DNA from 3 places in the Herbaspirillum sp. Her3 genome. Region 1 is predicted to be linked to each of the others. Evidence: predicted binding sites of a transcription regulator. Region 1 holds the regulator's gene; each other region holds the start of a gene.
What was found. Region 1 encodes LexA, which represses DNA repair genes until DNA is damaged. Its sites were predicted from a motif close to ACTGTATNNNNATACAGT; they were not measured.
Positions count from the first base shown of each region.

Region 2: imuA (translesion DNA synthesis-associated protein ImuA) is a predicted target of LexA. The motif match lies at 2,064-2,081, and genes of this name have one in related genera.
Region 3: ACVC5H_RS15960 (PA0069 family radical SAM protein) is a predicted target of LexA. The motif match lies at 1,527-1,544, and genes of this name have one in related genera.

Region 1 covers NZ_CM176328.1:3,320,860-3,324,103, reverse strand. The annotation lists gene ACVC5H_RS15090 (tetratricopeptide repeat protein) at 1-970, opposite strand, end outside; gene lexA (transcriptional repressor LexA) at 1,156-1,815, opposite strand; gene rpsF (30S ribosomal protein S6) at 2,144-2,509, shown strand; gene priB (primosomal replication protein N) at 2,531-2,830, shown strand; gene rpsR (30S ribosomal protein S18) at 2,886-3,170, shown strand; gene rplI (50S ribosomal protein L9) at 3,197-3,244, shown strand, end outside.
Region 2 covers NZ_CM176328.1:3,116,242-3,119,485, reverse strand. The annotation lists gene ACVC5H_RS14195 (Y-family DNA polymerase) at 1-1,359, opposite strand, end outside; gene imuA (translesion DNA synthesis-associated protein ImuA) at 1,286-2,017, opposite strand; gene ACVC5H_RS14185 (KGG domain-containing protein) at 2,404-2,745, shown strand; gene ACVC5H_RS14180 (YoaK family protein) at 2,903-3,244, opposite strand, start outside.
Region 3 covers NZ_CM176328.1:3,494,379-3,497,622, forward strand. The annotation lists gene ACVC5H_RS15955 (leucine-rich repeat-containing protein kinase family protein) at 1-204, opposite strand, end outside; gene ACVC5H_RS15960 (PA0069 family radical SAM protein) at 263-1,510, opposite strand; gene ACVC5H_RS15965 (sigma-54-dependent Fis family transcriptional regulator) at 1,700-3,244, shown strand, end outside.

The DNA.
Region 1 (3,244 bases):
TGCGGAAGTTTTTGATGGCTTCTTCGTCGTCGCCATGGTCGTGCAGGATCGCACCGATGTTGTTGTAGGTCAGCGCGTGCTTCGGGTCCAGTGCCAGCGCCTGGTTGAACATGCGCATGGCATCGTCGAAGCGGTCGCCGGTGCTGAAATAGCTGGAGCCCAGCTTCACATAGCTGTTCGGGTCCTTGGGGGCGATCTCGATGACGCGCAGCAGGTGCTCGTGGGCTTCCTCGATGCGGTTCAGTTTCAGGTAGGTATCGGCGATCTTGTTGTGCGCATAGGTATCCTGCGGATCAAGCAGGATGGCGGTTTTATGGGACTCCACCGCTTCCTTGTACATTTCCATGGCGTGCAGCGCTTCGCCCAGAGCGGTATGCGAAGGCGCGAAACTGATCTGCAATTCCAGCGACTTGAGAATGGTGGCGACCGCCTCGTTGAGGCGGTTTGCCTCAATCAGCGCGCGCCCCAGGTGGGAGAGCGGGCCGGGTGCATTCGGTTCGCGCTTGACGGCATCTTCGAAATACGCGACCGAGGCTTCTGGATCGGCCTTTTCATGCAGGGCGTTGGCCAGGCCGATGCGCGCTGCCCGATTCTCGGTGTCGATCGAGATCGCCCGCTCATAGAGGGCGATCGCTTCATCTATCCGGTCCTGGTTCAGGATGGTGCCGGCCAGGTTGCTCAGGTATTCGGCATTGCCGGGGTCGGCGTCGACAGCTTTGCGCAGGTAGATTTCCGCTTCAGCGAACTGGCCCTCCTGCATGGCCACCAGGCCTCGTGCATGGTTGGCAAAGACCAGCTTGGGTGCCCGCGCGAGTACGGCCGTGCAGAGGTTCTTGGCTTCCTCGGTCTTGCGGTTGTCCAGCAGATCCAGGGATTTGCGGACATCCAGCAGATCCTGCAGGTTGGACTTGGCGGCGGCCGGGGCCGGAATGTGTTTGCCGTGCTTGTTGCTGCTCTTGCGCGTCGACATCGAAAGGGGTCCTCTTGGTTGGGCGCATCGCTGGCGCCGGGCATAGCTATCCAGCAAGGATGATATGCGCAACGCGTCACGGGCGAAGAGGTGAATAGAAAGCAAAAAACCTCCGTTTTAGACGGAGGTTCATGCAGCAACACGCAGTCGCAGGCGCCCGGTGCGGGTGGGGCGCCGGCCTGTGCTCAGTTCCAGCTGCGCAACAGTCCGACCGCCAGGCCTTCCAGTGCAAACTGATCTTCTTCCGGCTTGACGATGATGGGTTCGAATTCCGGGTTTTCGGGGAAGAGGGTGATGACGCTGCCGGTCTTCTGGTAGCGCTTGACCGTGACCTCATCGGCCAGGCGCGCCACCACGATCTGGCCATTGCGCGCCTGGTCGGCGCGGCGCACCGCCAGCAGGTCGCCATCCAGGATGCCGGCGTCGCGCATGGACATGCCGCGCACCTTGAGCAGGTAATCGGGCTTGGCCGGGAACATGGCCGGGTCGACCTGGTAGGTCTTCTCCACGTGCTCCTGGGCCAGAATGGGCGAGCCCGCTGCCACCCGGCCGATCAGTGGCAGGCTCAGCTGCATCAGGGCGGGATGGGGCAGGGCCATCTGGCGCCCCGTGCTGATGCTCGCGCCAGCGCCGGACTCGCGCAGGCGGATGCCGCGTGACGTGCCGGGAGAAATCTCGATGGCGCCCTTGCGCGCCAGTGCCTGCAGATGCTCCTCGGCGGCGTTGGCGGAGCGAAAGCCCAGCTCGGCTGCGATTTCGGCGCGCGTGGGAGGGAAGCCGGTGTTCTCGATGGCGTTCTTGATCAGGTTCAGGATCTGTTCCTGGCGCGCGGTCAGTTTGAGCATGGGGGTGGCCTTTCTCGAAGGGAAGGCTGTCTGGATGAACAGTCTGTATTTTTATACAGGTGCAATCCTTGTGTCAACGGCAACATGCATATTCCAGCGTGGAAAAGGCAAGTTTTCTTCTCTATATATAAGAGGAGGTAGATGAAGTTTCTGCCGCTTTGCCAACAATGTGCCGCTCATGGGCGGCTGGCTGTGGTCTTCTGGCCGCGCCGTAGGCTCGCCGCGATTGCTGTCGGGGCGGAAACCTAGTATGATCTCGGGTTTTCCTCTTCCCACACCCGTCTTGACGCCGGGGTGGGCGTCTTCAATAAGTCCATAAGGAGTCTACATGCGTCATTATGAAATCGTATTTATCGTCCACCCGGACCAAAGCGAGCAAGTGCCGGCGATGATCGAGCGTTACAAGGGCATTGTCACCACCCGCGGCGGCAAGGTCCACCGTGTCGAAGATTGGGGCCGTCGCCAACTGGCTTACCAGATCCAGAAGCTGGCCAAGGCTCACTACGTCTGCCTGAACATCGAAGTCGACAGCGAAACGCTGGCTGAAATCGAAACCGGCTTCAAGTTCAACGACGCCGTCCTGCGCCACCTGACCGTCAAGATGAAGAAGGCCGAAACCGGTCCTTCCCCCATCCTGAAGGCAGTGCAGAAGGAAGACGCGGCCAAGAGCCGTACCGAAGCTCCGGCAGCTTAAGCGCTGCGAACATCGCGGAGAGTGAACCAGCTTCAAGTCATCGCCAGCCTGGCAGAACGTGACGTTTTACGTTACACGCCGGCCGGTATCCCGATTGTCACTGCCAGGTTGCAGCATCAGTCGGAACAGATGGAAGCTGGGCTGAAGCGCCAGGTCGAATTCGAGATCGCGGCGCTGGCAGCAGGGGAAATCTCCGGTGCCCTCAACAGGGCGGCACTGGGTGAAGTCTTCCGGTTCACCGGCTTTTTGGCCCGCAGGAATCGCAACAGCAAGAGCGTCGTGTTTCATATCGTTGATTTTGGCCCGGTCGCGCCGGATTGAGCGGCGCAAGGTAGCCAAACAGACCTTACCCAATTTTTAGATACAGGAGCCAACCATGGCATTCGGTAAAAAGTTCGATAAAAGCAAGCTGAAAAACAAGCGTCAACAGCAAAACCCGCTGTTCAAGCGCAAGAAATTCTGCCGTTTCACCGCCGCTGGCGTTGAACAGGTCGATTACAAGGACGTGGACACCCTGAAGGACTTCGTCCAGGAAAACGGCAAGATCATGCCGGCACGCCTGACCGGTACCAAGGCCCACTACCAGCGTCAAGTTGACACCGCCATCAAGCGCGCGCGTTACCTGGCCCTGCTGCCGTACACCGATCTGCACAACGCGTAATCAGCGTCGAGAAATAGGAGAAAAACATGCAAGTCATTCTGTTGGAAAAAATCGTGAATCTCGGCGGTCTGGGT
Region 2 (3,244 bases), 200 kb from region 1:
GGGCCGGCCCTCCCACCAGCCGGCTTCGATGCGCTCGGGCGACGAAGTGAATTCCAGCGCACTCCGATAGAAGGGCTTGTGCTGCTGCACCCGCAGTGGCAAGGGTTCCTGCAGCAGCCACAGCGGGCGCGGCGGCAGCCGTGCCGGATCGCTGCTCAAGGGGGCCGGCAGGCTGGCGGCGGACTGCATCACGCTGCACCAGCGGTTGGCGATCTCGGGGCGGTGGTCGGCGCGCGGTGCGGCCTGTTGCACCTTGTCCGCGCCCAGCCGTGCCACCAGCAGCTCCAGCAGGCGCTGGTGGTCCTCGGCACTGCCGCCGGGCTCGGGAAAGAGCATCTCGCTGGCGGCCTGCTGGCTTTCCAGCTCGTCGGCGGCCAGGCCCAGGGCGATGGCCGGGGCGGGCAGTGCAGAGCGGGCCAGTTTTTCCTTGACCAGGGTGTGCAGGTGGTCTTCCTGCCAGGCCGGCACCGACAGCGCTACCTGCAATTCGGTGGGCGGTACCGCTTGGCGTCCGCGTTCATGTTCCAGCCACAGGTGCAGCTTCTTGATGGCCAGCTGGCGCGCGGCCAGCCAGCCGGCCAATTGGGCCAGCAAGCCCTGGGCATAGGCGGCCAGGATGTCGGTATGGTCGATGCGGTCCGGTAGCTCCACCCTGGCCTGGAAGGTCGGCGGCGCCACGATCCAGTCATGCACCTCGGGTGCGGCACCATAGGCGCGGTCCAGCATGGCCAGCAACGCCTGGCCGCAACGACGCTGCAATCCCGCCCGGGGCAGGCGCCGCACCTGGCCCAGCTGGCGGCAGCCCAGTCCGTGCAGCCATTCCAGATGGGTACGCGCAGCAGTGAGCAGGACCACCGGCAGGCGATCCAGATGGCGCTGCAGGGAGCCCTGGCTGAGCGTGCGCACGTAGCCGTAGCGCGCCAGCATCCAGGCCCCGGTGGCCGTGACGGCGCAGGACAGCGTGGCCGACAGGCCCAGCCGGGCGATGGTCACGCGGATCTTGCGGCACAAGGCTCGCACGCCACCGAACAGGCGCAGGCTGGCGCCGACTTCCAGCAAGACGCAGGCTTCTTCGGCCAGCCTCACCTGAGGGGTGTATTGCAGCAGGGCCAGGGCGGCCTGTTGCAGGGTGGCTTGTTCGCGGGCGGCATCGCGCTCGTGCAGATGGGCTTGCGGCGCCAGCAATTGCACGCCGCCGCGCCGCATGCCCTCATGCACGCCCAGCGCGCGCGCTGGCGTGGTCAGGGCAGCCACGCGCTCGCGCTCGATGACCACGGCCGGGGCCTCATCCAGCCAGTTCGGACGAAAGACTTCCAGCGGCAGCAGTGGCAGGTGTACTGCGATCCACAGGGGTGACATGGCGTTGCAAATTCGGTGAAGGCAGCAAAGGGAGAAACAGGCTTTGTTCGCGCAGCGGCCCGCGCCGCTTCAGAAAACCGATCTCCAGCCCGTCCCGCGCCGACTTGAGCGTCAGCCGCAGGGGCGCGGGCGAGGGTTCGCGGGCGCAAGAGAGCGGGCGCAGCATGAAGAACAGCGTCTGCCCGGCCTGGGCCGCCACATGCAGGCGCCGCAGCAGATCGTGATCGCCCTTGCGCAGGCGCGGCTGCCACATCAGCAGGACCTGGCAGCTATCAGCCCGCAAGACCTGCTCGGCGGCCCAGCAGGCATCGGCCGCATGATCGGCCTGCAACTGCAGCAGCCGCGCGGCATCCACTCCCAGGTGCGCCCAGCCGGGGGCATTGACCTGATGCGGCGCTTGCAGCAGCGCAATCCGGTGGGCGCTCGTCGGTGGACGTGCCAGCACCGGGCGCAACAGGCGCAACTCGCCGATGCCGTCCTGCGGCAGCAGCAATTCGATCAGCACTCCTGGCGGCCAGCCGCGTTCGGGCAGTTCGGCATCGAGCGCCTCGAAACCGCTGGCGACGCCGCGCGCACCGCCCCGCGCCAACTGGGAAGCCAGCCAGAGCGAAGGGTGGATGATTTCCGGACTGCGGACCGGAGAGGCGGGTGTCAACATGGCAATCAAACGGCAGGAGGGGCTAAAAACAGCAGAAAAATACGATACTGTATAAATATACAGTAATTGTTTTGGTGTGTGACAAAAACTGCCTTTATCCCTACAGGAGAGTGAAGTTTCCTTGTTGCAATATCGGAATGGAGGTTCCGGGTGAAGATTGATACCAAAAAGGAAAGCTCATCTTCATGCTTTCCTACATGTCCTACAGCTATTGCTGACATGGGCTGGGGAGCTCTTCCGATAGTGAGGTTCGGTGAGGCTTTCTACACTGCAGACGTGGACAAAGTTGGTTGCCAGCCGCGTGCTCGCGCAGAGCAGTAGGGCTTGCCGGGTGGCAAATGTCTGCTCCATCCGATCATCCGATCATCCAAGACAAGGAGTCACACATGGCAAATTCACAAAATCCGGGGAACAGCAATCGCGGCTTTGCCGCCATGGACAGGGAGAAACAGCGTCAGATTGCCAGCATGGGCGGCAAGGCTGCCCACGCCAAGGGCGCGGCCCATGAGTTCACCTCTGCCGAAGCCCGGGAAGCCGGACGCAAGGGTGGCCTGAACAGCCACGGCCGCAAGAATGCCGCTGCGGCGGCCGCAGCGCAGAATGGCAATGGCGGCAACGGCGCCGCCACCAGTGCTCAGCCGCAGATGACCCAGAGCACTCCGCAAGAGGGCAACGACGCCCCGCAGCAACCGCAGCAGTCGGACAGCACCCCGCAGCAGCAAGGCTGAGCCACCACGGCGGCCGGGCCACCTCAGGCATGGCTCAGGCGCTCCCAGGATGGTGGCTGATCGCATCAGGAACCGGGCGGTGCAAGTAGCGATAACAAGAAAACGAAAGGCGCGTTGAGCGCCTTTTTTGTTGCCTGTAGCGGTCAGACGTGTCTTTTCATGGCCGTGCCAGATCATCCATCATCGGCACCAGCGCCAGCAGGAACAGCGCGGCCGCCAGCGGCATGGTGGCCAGGAAGCCCACCAGCTTGAAACCGAGGGCGCCGGTCACTCCACCCAGGAAGAACATCAGCAGCAACGACGACAGCAGCATGAACTTGCGCCGCGCCCCCGGTACCGGATCTTCCGCCCCGGCCTCGCCGGGCTGGTGCGGCGCCAGGGTCCAGTAGCACATCTTGCCGATCTCGATGCCGATGTCGGTCACCAGGCCGGTGACGTGGGTAGTGCGGATCTCGGAGCGCGAAATCTTGCTGATCATGGCATTCTGCAAGCCCATCAC
Region 3 (3,244 bases), 170 kb from region 1:
GTCGGAACAGAAAATGATGCGCAGCTTGCCCAGGCGCGGCAGGTCTTCCGGCAAGGCGCTCAGTTCGTTGCCGCTCAAGTCCAGAATCTCGAGGGTTTCAGCCAGGGTGAAGATTTCTCGCGGGAATTCGCGCAGGCCGCACGACAGAGACAGGCGGGTAATGCCTTGCAGGGCGCCGCTGCGCAGTTGTTCCAAGGTGTGCATGCAGAGAAGTGAAGAAACAGACGAAAACGCGGAGTTTAGCAGCCACAGCCCCAGGCATTCAGAACAAATCGAGTTGCGCATCATTGCCGGTGGCTCGGGCCGGTACAAGCACAGGCCGCCGAAAACGACTGGCATCCAGCGTAGCAAAAGCCCGGTTGCGATGATCGATCCCCAGGCGCCGGCTGGCCTTCTCGAAACGCTGATGCAGCAGGTCCGCCCAGACACCCGTGCCGCGCATGCGGGTAGCGAAATCGGCGTCGTAATCCTTGCCGCCGCGCATGTCCTGGATGCGGTTCATCACCCGCGCCGCGCGATCGGGGAAATGCGCCTGCAACCATTGCCGAAACAGCGGGCTCACTTCCCACGGCAGGCGCAGCACGATATAGCCCGCTTGCCGAGCGCCGGCTTCGACGGCGGCTTCCATCACGCGCTCCAGATCCGGCTCGGTCACGAAGGGGATCACCGGTGCAATCGATACGCTCACCGGGATGCCCGCCTCGGCCAACGTACGGATCACCCGCAGCCGCCGCGCCGGACTGGCCGCACGCGGCTCCAGCGTGCGGGCAATGGCGGGATCGAGCGTGGTGATGGTGACGGCGACGATGGCCTGTCCCTTGGCAGCCATGGGCGCCAGCAGGTCGATGTCGCGCTCGATCAGGGAGGATTTGGTAATCATCGCCACCGGGTTCTCGCAATCGTGCAGGATCTGCAGGATGCGCCGGGTCAGTTGGCGTTCGCGCTCGATGGGCTGGTAGGCATCGGTATTGATGCCTACCGTGATGGTGTCGGACTGATACGACGGTTTGGCGAGTTCACGCAGCAACACTTGGGGCGCATTGCGCTTGGCGACCAGCCGGCTTTCGAAATCCAGCCCCGGCGAGAGGCCGAGGTAGCTATGTGATGGCCGCGCGAAGCAATAGATGCAGCCATGCTCACAACCCCGGTAAGGATTGAGGGAAAGCGAAAACGGCAAGTCCGGCGAACTGTTGCGGCTGATGATGGACCTGGCGTCTTCCTCGGTGACGATGGTCTTCAGGCGCGGGGCTTCGTCTTCCTCTCCAAGCTCTTCCACAAGCTCCGCCGCCGCAGGAAAGCTGACGGCCTGCCAGCCATCGTCGAACTCTTCCCGCGCCACCGATTCGTAGCGCCCGCGCAGGTTGGTGACCGCACCCCGGCCCTTCCGGGCGACCTGGCTGCGATGGACGAAGGCTTCCGGCGTAAGCGTTGCGTCATCCTCGCCGGAAGGCACCGGCTGGTCCGGAAAAGGCCGGGCAATGCCCTGCGGAAATTTGGGGAAGGAGGCCAAAGGCAAGCTCAACAATACTGTATATATGAACAGTATTTTGCCTTCACTTTGAGGCCGCTGCAAATGCTGTTTCAATTTGTCCGGCTGCCGCATTAATCGGTTATGCTTGTTCACCCTCAGCTTCCTGACAGAGAAGAAAGCGACCATAAAGGGGGAACAAGGACCGCCAGAGGTCCCAAGGAGACAAGGATGCAATACCAGGCAAACCGGCCCGGTGCCGGCGCATTGCTGGGCGCCTCGCCGCTGGTGCAGGCCAGTGCCGAGGGCATGCCGGATCTGCAGGCCATCGAGCGCTCGCACCAGCGCAGCTCGTCCTACGGCATCACGCGCGGCCAGCGGCCCGATCTGGACTCGCTCTCGCGCGCCGACCTGGCGCAGACGCTGGAAGCCAACCAGGCCCTCTCCGGCCACGCCCGCCCGGTCATGGAAACCCTCTACGACCAGATCCGCAATACCCACAGCATGGTGATCCTGTCGGACGCCGAAGGCACCATCCTGCACACCCTGGGCGACAGCGATTTCCTCGCCAAGGCCGACCGCGTGGCGCTGGGTGCGGGCAGTCGCTGGTCCGAACAATTGCGCGGCACCAATGCCATCGGCACGGCCCTGTTCGAACAGAAGCCGACCACCGTGCATGCCCAGCAGCACTATCTGGACGCCAACCGCTTTTTGACCTGCTCGGCCGCGCCCATCTTCGACCATCGCGGCCAGGTGCTGGGCGTGCTGGATGTCTCCGGCGAATGCGGCAGCTTCCACAAGCACACCATGGCACTGGTGCGCATGTCGGCCCAGATGATCGAGAACCACCTGCTGGCCGGCAGCTTCCCCGATTGCATCACCCTGCACTTCCACAGCCGCGCCGAATTCGTCGGCACGCTGGTCGAGGGCATCGTCAGCTTCACGCCCGGCGGGCGCTTCCTGGCGGCCAACCGCAGTGCGCAGTTCCAGCTCGGGCTGACGCTGGCGGCGCTGCAATCGCATACCTTCGCCTCCCTCTTCGGGGTGCCGCTGTCGCTGCTGTTCGAGCACCATCGCAAGGCCGCGTCAGGCTTGCTGGAGCTGTGCCTGCACAATGGCATCCGCATCCATGGGCGGGCCGAACTGCGGTTGCGCGACCAGCATTTCCAGAATGCGCGCGAAGCCGTCATCGACACACCGCACACGATCCCCGCTCCCCGCCCTGCACCGGCCGCACGCCCCCATCCCGGCCAGGCGCGTGCGGGCCTGCAGGCGCTGGACACGGGCGATGCCCGCATGAGCGCCATCATCGCCAAGTTGCGCAAGGTGATCGACCGCGACATTCCGGTCCTCATCACCGGCGAAACCGGCACCGGCAAGGAATGGCTGGCCCAGGCCATCCACCGTGAGAGTGCGCGCTTCCGGGCCACGCAAACCCGTGGTGGCGCAGCGCCCTTCGTGGCCGTCAATTGTTCAGCCATTCCCGAGAACCTGATCGAAGCCGAACTGTTCGGCTATGAAGACGGCGCCTTCACCGGCGCACGCCGCAAGGGTGCGCTGGGCAAGATCGCACAGGCCCAGGGTGGCACCCTCTTCCTCGATGAGATCGGCGACATGCCCCTGGCCCTGCAGGGCCGGCTGCTGCGCGTCTTGCAGGAACGCGCCGTGACGCCGCTGGGCAGCCAGCGCGTCATCCCGGTGGACTTTGCGCTGGTCTGCGCGACCAACCAGCCACTACGCGAAATGGCCGCGCGCCATACCTTCCGCGAAGACCTG